Regions from separate parts of the Synechococcus sp. RC10B2 genome, predicted to be linked through region 1. Evidence: predicted binding sites of a transcription regulator. Region 1 holds the regulator's gene; the other holds the start of a gene.
What was found. The regulator NtcA, encoded in region 1, controls nitrogen genes in cyanobacteria. The targets are predictions, from matches to a motif close to GTANCNNNNGNTAC.

Region 1 (5,406 bases):
AGGTAATAGGAAACCTGGCTGTTGAGGCTATTTTCGTGGGGACGGTAGAGCTTGATCCAGGCGTCGAAACTGGATTCTCGCAGCGATTGTACGGCTCGACCTGGAGTGCGCTGCAGCCGGCCAATTTGCTCGGCCAGGATCTTTAAAAAATCTTCGGCGCTGAGGATCCCTGCCCGCAGCAAGATGACATTTTCGTAGTAGCTGGTTGCCCCCTCGCAAAACCACAGACAGTCCACGTAGTTTTCTTGGTTGTAGTTAATTTTCTCCAAAGCCAGAGGGCGCAGCCGCTTGACGTTCCAAGCATGGAAAAGCTCATGGGCCAGCAGCGCCAAAAAGCGGCGGTAGGAGTGGGGCTGATGCAGCTCCAGTCCAGAATAATTGAGGGTGGCACTGTACTTGTGCTCCAGGCCGCCAAATCCCCCGGCTGACAAATGCACAATAAACCAGTAGCGGTCGTAGGGCAGCTCGCCAAAAAACGCCGCCGTGGCCCGGACAATTTTCTCGGCATCGGCCACCGCTTGCTCCAAATTTAGGGTGCCCGCTCCCCAGACCACGAAGTAGTGAGGGATCCCTTCCACCGCAAACGACCGCAACTGGTGCAGGCCCACCTCCACCGGGCTATCCACCAGCTCGTCGTAGTCTGCCGCCACAAAAGACTGGCCGGAAGCAGCATCCTCAGAAGAAGACCTCAAAGGTCGCAAACTGGTGGCGACGTGCCAGTCGGGTTTGGGAGGGATTATCGTCAAGGTGTAGGGCTCCCGCTCGCGACCGGGCACGTAGAGAAAGAGCGCCGCCCCGTTGAAGTAGGCGTGGGTGAGATCCAAATGGTTGGTGCGCACCGTCAGCTCGTAGGCGTAGACCCGATAGCGGATCGCGACAGCCGAACAGCGGGGCGGCTCGATCTCCCAAGTGTGCTTATCTACCTTCCGCCAGGCCAAAGGGATCCCTTGCTCCGTTGCTGCCTGAAACTCTTGCACATGGCGGGCATATTCCCGCACCAGGTAGGATCCCGGCGTCCACACCGGCAGCCGCAGTTGCAGAGGTACTTCTGGATCCACCTCTTGGATCTGTAGTTCCACCTCCAAAAGGTGATTGGCCGGCTCCGGCATCCGCACCGTGAAATGCTGACGGCTTAGCTGAGAAGGGGCGGCAACCCCACCCTGCGCGATCCCCATATAACTTTCCTCGCACCTCCCGCCTGCACCGTCCCAAAACAGTGCGCTAGAGGCATATCTTGGACAGGAGACAAGACTTCAAAGATGTAGCTCCTGCTACAAAGATATCCAAGCAGAGTCTTTTAGCTTAGGATAATCTTGCCGCCGAGGTCATTTTTGAGTCAAGGGTGGCTTGGGTCAATAGCGGGCAGCTCAACCCCGGCACTCCTGGCTGATCTTGTTGGGTTGATTCTAAGGGATAAACTGACCTTAAAAGGTTGAAGAATATGGCAGTGGCCATTGCAGAAAAATCTCTGGTTGCAGCCTTCAAACAGTTGGGAGGGCCTCACCATCCTCCGGTTATCGAAACGTTTGAGCGCGGTAAGACCATCTTCTTTCCTGGGGATCCGGCGGAGCGGGTTTACTTTTTGGTGAAAGGAGCTGTCAAGCTCTCGCGGGTCTACGAAATGGGGGAAGAAATTACCGTCGCTCTCCTGCGGGAAAACAGCATCTTTGGGGTGCTCTCCTTCATCACGGGGCAGCGCTCCGACCGCTTCTATCACGCGGTGGCCTTTACCCGCGTCCAGCTGCTCTCTCTGCCCATCGAACAGGTGGAAAAATCCTTGCGGGAGAACGCTGAGCTCTCCATGTTGCTCCTCAGGAGCCTGTCTTCCCGCATCTTGCAGACGGAGATGATGATCGAGACGCTGGCCCACCGCGACATGGGATCCCGTCTGGTCAGCTTTCTACTGATCCTCTGCCGCGACTTCGGGGTGCCCGGCCCCAATGGAGTCACCATCGATCTCAAGCTATCCCACCAGGCCATTGCGGAAGCGATCGGCTCCACTCGCGTCACCATCACTCGTCTGTTGGGGGAGCTGCGCAAGAAGAACTACATTTCCATCCACAAGAAAAAGATCACCGTCCACGACCCAATGCAGCTTGGCCATCGCTTTGCCTAGGGGGAGAAGCTGCCCCTAGGGCCGTTTCCAGGAATTTACCAGTCGGGACAATCCCTCCCTCTGGGAGAGGAGTAGCCGTGCCACCAGGGCAGGGCAGCGACGAGGGAACCTCCCCTCAACCACCAGGGGCTGAGAGCGATCCTTGGGGGGAGGCTTGCTGCTGGGCCAGAGCAGCCAAGATCTTTTCCCCCATTTCCCGACAGCCGACGAGGGTCATCCCCTCAGAGTAGATGTCGGCAGTGCGGTAGCCCTGGGCCAAAACCGCCTCGACGGCCTGTTCGATGCGGTCGGCAGCCTGGGGCTGATCCAAGGAGTAGCGCAGCAGCATTGCCCCGGAGAGCACCTGGGCAATGGGGTTGGCCTTGTCTTGTCCGGCAATATCCGGGGCTGACCCGTGTACGGGTTCGTACACCCCAGGGCCAGAGGATCCCAAAGAGGCAGAGGGCAACATGCCGATGGACCCGGTCAGCATCGCCGCCTCGTCGGAGAGGATATCCCCGAAGAGGTTCTCCGTGAGAATGACGTCAAACTGCTTGGGCCAGCGCACCAACTGCATGGCAGCATTATCGACGTACAGGTGGGACAGCTCCACGTCGGGGTACTCAGCCGCAATGGCGGTAACCCGCTCCCGCCACAGTTGTGACACTTCCAGGACATTGGCTTTATCCACCGAGCAGAGCTTGCGCCGGCGTTTGCGGGCCAGTTCAAAAGCCACACGGGCAATGCGATCCACCTCCGCCTCGCTGTAGGCCATGGTGTTCACACCCCGCCGGGATCCCTTGGCATCTGTGAAGATCCCTTTGGGTTGGCCGAAGTAGATGCCGCCGGTGAGCTCCCGCACCACCACCAGGTCGATCCCGGCAACCACCTCCGGCTTGAGGGAAGAGGCCTGCACCAGTTGCGGAAAGATCTTCACCGGGCGCAAGTTGGCAAACAGCCCCAGGCCCGCCCGCAAGCCCAACAAAGCCCGCTCAGGGCGCTTCTCCCGCGGCAGGGTGTCGTACTTAAAGTCGCCAACTGCCGCCAAGTAAACAGCATCGCTCTCCTGGGCCATTTTCAAGGTCTCTGGCGGCAAGGGATCCCCCGTGGCTTCGTAGGCGGCCCCGCCAATCAAGCCCTCCTGCCACTGGAGGGAAAACCCCACCTGAGCGGCAACCGCATCCAAAACCGCCCGCCCCACCTGCATGATTTCAGGACCGATCCCATCTCCGGCCAGGGCTGTAATCCGATAGGTTCGGACAGCAGAGGAAGGAACGCTCATGGGCGGTCACAGCAAAAGAATGCGTAGCGATATTACCATCCCTTGGCCCCCAGGTTTGCCGAAAAGTCCCCCACGTCCAAAAAAAGTGCAGCCCGGCCACCGGCCTGCTGCACTCAGAGTTATCAAGCCGATATTCTGCCCTCTAGAACAGGCCCAGGGTGACCCACTTATCCAGAGGCAAGGTGGCGCCAATGCCCAAATAGAGGGTGACCAAGGTGCCGATCAAAAACACCGTCGTCGCCACGGGGCGGCGCAGCGGATTCTGAAACTTGTTGACGTTTTCGATGAAAGGCACAAACAGAAGGCCGACCGGAATGGCCGACATCAGGGCAATGCCCAAGAGCTTGTTGGGAGCAATGCGCAAAATGTGAAACGCGGGGTAGAGATACCACTCCGGCAGAATTTCCAGCGGCGTGGCAAAGGGATCCGCCGGCTCGCCGACACCCGCCGGATCCATGACCGCCAGGCCGACAATCACCCCAATAGTGCCCAGGATCACCACCGGGAACATAAAGAGCAAATCGTTGGGCCAAGCGGGCTCCCCGTAGGTCATGTGGCCCATGTTCTTCTTCAGCTTGGCCAAAACTTTGGGATTGTCTAGGTCAACTTTGCGGGTAATCGCCTCGGTTGCTATCACTTGCTTTGAGACCGGCATAGCCATTCTCCTTGTCTAGGGCAAAAGTTCTGAAAAGATGCATCCAGGGTGCCCGGCTCACAAGAACCGGTTTGGGATCACAAAGGCCCGGAGATGCCCTGGCGGCGGATCATCAGAAAGTGCATCGTCATGAAGACCGCCGTCAGCCAAGGCAACACAAAGGTGTGCAGGCTGTAGAAACGGGTGAGGGTGGCTTGGCCAACTGCCTCGCCGCCGCGGATAAGCTGGACCAGGGCATCCCCCACCACCGGAATGGCACTGGGCACCCCGGAGACGATCTTGACTGCCCAATAGCCCACCTGATCCCAAGGCAGGGAGTAACCGGTAACCCCAAAGGAAACCGTCAGTACCGCCAAGATCACGCCGGTTACCCAGGTCAGCTCGCGCGGCTTCTTGAACCCCCCCGTCAGGTAAACCCGGAAGGTGTGTAGAATCATCATCAACACCATCATGGAAGCACTCCAGCGGTGGATGGAGCGCAGCAGCCAGCCGAAGTTGACCTGGGTCATGATGTAGTTGACCGATTCAAAAGCCTCGGCCACCGTTGGACGGTAGTAAAAAGTCATGGCAAAGCCGGTGGCAAACTGAATGAGGAAGCACACCAGCGTGATGCCGCCGAGGCAGTAGAAGATGTTAACGTGGGGCGGAATGAATTTTCCGGTTGCGTCATCGACGAAAGGCGTGATCTCCAGCCGCTCGTCTAGCCAGTCGTAAACTTTGCTCATGATGCCTGCAATTTTTAGAGTTGGATATCCAGGGCGGGGCGGGCCCACTCCCTATAGCACTGTAACACAATTCGTTAACACGATCGTTAACACGATCATGAAGTCGGGCTCAGCTTTGAGACAGGGATCCCTACACCAACAGCCCAAACGCCTGCTGATGTCTCATCTTGTTCACGTTTCTTAGTATTTCTTAGCTTCTTCTTCAGTTTGGGATCCGATGATTGCGCAGAAGCCGAGATCTGGGGAAAGCAGTTGCAGAGGGTTGGGGATCGGATGGGGGTTACGCCAGGCTGTCCGAGTTTTGTTGCTAGGGTGCCTGCTCTGGGCGAGTTTGGGCATTGGCGCCTGTCAGGTGCAGGCCAGCCGCTGGGGGGAAGAGCAGCAACTGCTGGCGCAGGCGTGGGCCTATGTGGATCGGGCCTACGTGGATCCGGGTTTCAACGGACAGAACTGGTGGCAGGTGCGCCAGCGCTTTCTCTCTCGGCCCCTGAAGGATCGGCAAGAGACCTACCGGGCCATCGAGGAGATGCTGGCAACTCTGGGGGATCCCTACACCCGCTTTTTGGACAGGGAGCACTACCTCAGCCTGCAGACTTCCACTGCTGGCGAGTTGAGCGGCGTCGGCCTCCAGATTGCCATCGACGGGCAG
Region 2 (5,406 bases), on a different contig from region 1:
GGATCTCGGTGTAGGGCAAAGGGATCTCTTCCTGTTGCCCCGACTGGGGATCCAGGTAGGCCAAATGGCACAGACCCCCCTGTTGGTAGCAGGCCAGGATGCGCCCATCGCCACAGAAGCCGTAGGTGCTCAGGCCAAACACCCACTGCGGCTCTCCAAACTCCGCTTCCATAGGGCAGAGGGGAATGGGGCCCTGGGGATCCCAGCGATAGAGGTTCCACCAGCCGCTGCAATCGGAAACAAAGTAGAGATCCCCCTCCGGTGACCACTGGGGCTGGAAGATCGACTCGGCAGGGCCACCGGCCAGCTTTTGAGGTTCTCCCAAGCTGCCGTCAGGGTTCACCTCAGACCGCCACAGCTCTGTGCCGTCCCAGGGCATCTGGGGGTGATCCCAGGTCAGCCATACCAAGGTCTGGCCATCGGGGCTGAGGCGAGGGTTGGCATAGAAATTGTGCCCAGAGGCCAAAACGCGCTGGGATCCGCTTTCCAAGTCAATCGAGACAAGGCTGTTTTCCGGCTCTCCCTGGCGGCTGTGATCTTCCCGCACACAGAGGATGCGTCCACGCGCCCGATCCACCACCCCATCTGCATAGCGATAGGGGCCTGCTTCCGTCAGGGGCTGGGGATCTGAACCCGGCAGCAGGCGGTAGAGCCGTTGGTCAGCGAAGTTGCAAAAATACACTACCCCTGCCGACACCCAATAAGCTCCACCCCCATACTCATGCACTCGTGTCCGCACATTGAAAGGTGCCGGTGTCAGCTCCACCAGGATCCCGTCGGCAGAGCGCCGCATCAACACATTGCGCCCTTTTTCTTGCGGGCGGCCCTCCGTCCAGTAGAGATCCCCCTGATCCCAAACCATCTGTCCCAAGCGCAGGGATCCCGTCACCACCAGGTCAGCGGTAATCGGGGATCGCCAAGATCCATAGCCGGCCTGCTGCACCATAAGCTGTTAACTCTCAACTAATTCTCGACCCCAGAACCCCTATTATGCCGGCAGCAAGGGATCCCTGCCTTTGCCTACAGCCTGTGGGGAAAGGGAGCCGAGAACAGGCTCGGATTCTGGGAAAAGGTATCCCGCGATACAATTCTCTCCGGGCTGAATGGGTTTGATGGAACACGTTAAGGCAACAGGGATGCACAACGCTTTCTCGACTGCAGAATTAGCCTTTCCCCTGTTGACGTTGGGAAGGCATTCGGTGAAAGCCTCAGCCGACTGCAGTTGGGCAAATTTAACACATGGGCGAGGTGATGAGCTAAGTGCTTCCCTCTGTTGGCCGGGCTGCTGCAACAACTGGACTTCTTAATACCCTTTGCACTCACTTCGTTTCGGAGATCACCGATGGCTCTATCATTTAATCGTCGTCAAGTGCTGAAAATGGGCGCTCTGGCCGGAGCCGGGGCTGCCCTAGGGCCGCAGATCTGGGTGAAGCGATCCGTGCCCGCCTACGCCCAGGGAGAGACCATCCGCGTTGGCATTTTGCACTCCCTTAGCGGCACCATGGCCATTTCGGAAACCAGCGTGGTGGATGCGGAAAAGCTGGCCATCAAAGAGATCAATGCCGCCGGTGGGGTTTTGGGCAAGCAGATCGAGCCGATTATCGAGGATGGCGCTTCCGATTGGCCAACCTTTGCCGAGAAAGCCACCAAATTGATCGATGTGGACAAGGTGGCAACGGTATTCGGCTGCTGGACTTCGGCCAGTCGCAAAGCCGTGTTGCCGGTGTTTGAATCCAAGCAGCACCTGCTCTGGTATCCCGTGCAGTACGAAGGACAAGAGTGCTCCAAAAACATCTTCTACACCGGCGCTGCCCCCAACCAGCAGATCGAGCCTTCGGTGGAATGGCTGCTCAAGAACAAGGGCAAAGAGTTCTTCCTGGTGGGATCCGACTACGTGTTCCCCCGCACGGCCAACACCATCATCAAGGCCCAGTTGGAAGCCCTGGGGGGCAAGGTGGTGGGTGAAGACTATCTGCCTTTGGGCAGCACAGAAGTTACTCCCATCATCAGCAAGATCCGGGCCGCTCTTCCCAATGGCGGTGTGATCTACAACAGCTTGAACGGCGACAGCAACGTGGCCTTTTTCAAACAGTTGAAAGGGGCAGGGCTGGGGCCAGATCGCTATCCTACCATGTCCGTCAGCATTGCTGAAGAAGAGGTACAGGCCATCGGCCCCGAATTCTTGGAAGGGCACTTTGCCGCCTGGAACTACTTTATGACGGTGGATACGCCTGCCAACAAGAAGTTTGTGGAGGCTTTCAAGGCAGAATACGGCCAAAACCGCGTCACCAACGACCCGATGGAAGCCGCCTACATCATGGTTTACATCTGGAAGCAGGCAGTGGAAAAAGCGGGAACAGTAGAAATCGACGCCGTGCGGCGGGCAGCCTACGGCCAGACCTTCGATGCCCCTGAAGGCTTGGTAACCATGAACACCAACCACCACCTGACCAAGTATGTGCGGATCGGCCAGGTGCGCTCTGACGGTTTGTTTGATGTCATCTTTTCTACGGATGCCGTGGAACCACAGCCCTGGAACCAGTTTGTGGCAGAGACCAAGGGCTTTGCCTGCGATTGGTCAGATCCGGCCAAGGGCGGTCGCTACAAAGTCAGCTAGTCCTGGCCAGGGCTGGGATCCCTTGCCGTTTGGATAGGGTCGGGGATCCCGCCTAGATGCTCGGTTAGCCTCCCTAGTTTAGTTGGAAGGAGGATCCCCTGCCCATGACCTTGCTCCTGGACAGCTTGTTCAACGGCATTAGCATTGGCACCGTCTTGCTGATAGCCGCCTTGGGCTTGGCCATTGTTTTCGGCCTCATGGGGGTCATCAACATGGCCCATGGGGAGCTGATGATGTTGGGGGCCTACACCACCTTCGTCGTGCAAAATGCCTTTCGTCCCCTAGGGGATCCCTGGCGGGATCTGTACATCTTCCCAGCTTTGGTAGCTGCCTTTGCCGTCACGGCTCTGGTGGGACTAGCCCTGGAGCGGGGGGTGATTCGCTTTTTGTATGGCCGACCGCTGGAAACCCTTCTGGCCACTTGGGGCGTGAGCCTGATCCTGCAGCAGTTTGTGCGCAGCGTCAATTGGGTGCTGGCTTTCCGCTTGGGGGCCTTCGCGGTGCTCTTTTTCGGCGGCTGGTGGCTTTTGTCCAGGCGGGCGGATTGGCCGCGTCTCAAGGGGTGGACGCTGGCGCTGCTACTGGTGCTTTCCACGGCCATTGCAGCGGTGGGGGGGCGGGTGCTGGCGCAAACCTATGCTTTAGCAGTCACTCAACCCTGGTTTGGAGCCCAGAACAAAGATGTGACCGCTCCCCGTTGGCTGGGGGGTGGGATCCCGGTGGGCAACCTGTTTTTGCCCAATACCCGCCTGTTTATCATCGCCCTCACTGTCTTCTGCATCCTGGGGCTGTACTTCTTCTTGCAACGCACCCGCTGGGGGCTGCGCATCCGGGCGGTTACCCAGAATCGGGCCATGAGCGCCTGTGTAGGGATCCCCACGCAAAAGGTGGATGCCCTTACCTTTGCCATCGGTTCGGGTCTGGCGGGAGTAGCCGGCGTGGCGGTCAGCCTGCTGGGATCCGTGGGGCCGAACACCGGCCAAAACTACATCGTGGATACCTTTATGGTGGTTGTCGTGGGGGGTGTCGGTAAGCTTTTGGGCAGCATTGTGGCAGCGCTTGGGATCGGGATTGCCAACTTTGTCATCGGCTCAGGGACGCTGGCTTTGATTTTTCCCAACGTGCCCATCCTGACCGATACCCTCAACTTTTTTGCCACCACGAGCATGGCCAAGGTGATGGTCTTTGCTTTGATCGTGGCCTTTTTGCAGGTGCGACCTCGGGGCCTTTTCCCCGAAAAAGGTCGTATGGTGGATGCCTAGGGAATGATCTCGCTTGGCGAAAACTCTAGGACCAGACTCTCCATCTTCTACTCCCTCACAAAGCCCATGAAACTGGTTCATTCCCCCCGTGCTGATCATGAAGTGGCTGCTCCCGCCGCGGGTGGGGATCCCAATTCTTCTCGCAAGCTTCTGTGGGAGGCCGGGATCCTCATCGTTTTGGTGCTGGCCTTGATCTTTGTGGCCCCAACTGTGCTGTCTGGCTTTCGGCTCAACTTGTTGGGGCGGTTTCTGGCCCTCAGCATTGTAGCTTTGGGGATCGACCTCATCTGGGGCTATACCGGCATGCTCAGCCTGGGGCATGGGGTGTTCTTTGCCTTGGGGGGCTACGCTCTGGGGATGCACCTGAAATTGCAATTGCCGGAAGGTCAGATACCGGAGTTTTTCAGCCTCTACGGGGTAACGGAATTGCCCTGGTTTTGGTATCCCTTTTATTCGTTTCCGTTTACGGCTGTTGCTGTGGTCTTGATCCCGGCTTTGGTGGCGGCAGCCCTGGGGTATTTGGTGGTGAGAAATCGCATCCGAGGGGTTTATTTTTCCATTTTAACTCAGGCCACCACGATCATTTTCTTTAACTTCTTCAACGGCCAACAGCGCTTAATTAATGGCACCAACGGCCTGACCAACTTCCAGACTTTGTTTGGCCTGGATGTCAACTCGTCCGAGATGCGCTTCGCTGTCTATGTCACTACAGTTCTGGCGGTGGTTTTGGCTTACCTTCTGTGTCGTTGGCTGACCAGCGGCCTATTCGGTCGGATCCTGGTAGCCATTCGAGATGACGAGCCGCGGGTTCGTTTTTCCGGCTACGATCCCACCGGCTTTAAAGTTCTGGTGTTTGCCGTGTCTGCTGCCCTGGCAGGCATTGCCGGAGCTTTGTTTACCTTGCAAACCGGGATCATCTCTCCCAATGCGATGGCCGTTCCCTTTTCCATTGAAATGGTGATCTGGGTGGCGGTGGGCGGTCGGGCCAGTTTGGTGGGGGCAGTGCTGGGGGCTCTGTTGGTTAACTTTGCCAAGAGCTTGCTGAGCGAAAATTTTCCGGAGATTTGGCTATTTTTCCAGGGGGGATTGTTCCTGTTGGTGGTGCTGGTGCTGCCGGATGGACTGGTGGGTTGGGTGCGCACCCAAGGCAGGCGACTTTGGGTCACCGTTCAGCTTTGGCGCAGGCGCTTGGCAGATACTTCCCCAGCTTAAATCTGGCTTTCTCTTGAGGATGTCAGTTATGTGCAAGATATAAGTTTAAGGTAAGAGGATCCCATGGGTGAGCCAGCGATGCCAAGTTTCCTCTCCTATTTGATGGGTTTATTTGATGGGTTGAGAATCCGGTTTGACCTTTGGCCTTTCCGTTCTTGGATGTGATCCCCATGCTTACTGCAGCTCCCACCGCCACCCGACAAATTTTACAAACTCAGGATCTCACCGTCAGCTTTGATGGCTTCAAGGCTTTGGACAGGCTGAACTTCTCTCTGGAGGAAGGGGAGCTGCGGGTGGTCATCGGCCCCAATGGGG

Region 2: urtA (urea ABC transporter substrate-binding protein) is a predicted target of NtcA. The motif match lies at 1,073-1,086, and genes of this name have one in related genera.

Annotation. Positions count from the first base shown of each region.
Region 1 is NZ_JANSHO010000078.1:124,693-130,098, reverse strand. Features, by position in the region: gene NW855_RS12445 (M61 family metallopeptidase) at 1-1,175, opposite strand, end outside; gene ntcA (global nitrogen regulator NtcA) at 1,442-2,116, shown strand; gene leuB (3-isopropylmalate dehydrogenase) at 2,232-3,377, opposite strand; gene petD (cytochrome b6-f complex subunit IV) at 3,520-4,032, opposite strand; gene petB (cytochrome b6) at 4,110-4,757, opposite strand; gene NW855_RS12420 (S41 family peptidase) at 4,975-5,406, shown strand, end outside.
Region 2 is NZ_JANSHO010000059.1:28,467-33,872, forward strand. Features, by position in the region: gene NW855_RS07985 (S9 family peptidase) at 1-946, opposite strand, end outside; gene urtA (urea ABC transporter substrate-binding protein) at 1,343-2,617, shown strand; gene urtB (urea ABC transporter permease subunit UrtB) at 2,722-3,879, shown strand; gene urtC (urea ABC transporter permease subunit UrtC) at 3,883-5,091, shown strand; gene urtD (urea ABC transporter ATP-binding protein UrtD) at 5,262-5,406, shown strand, end outside.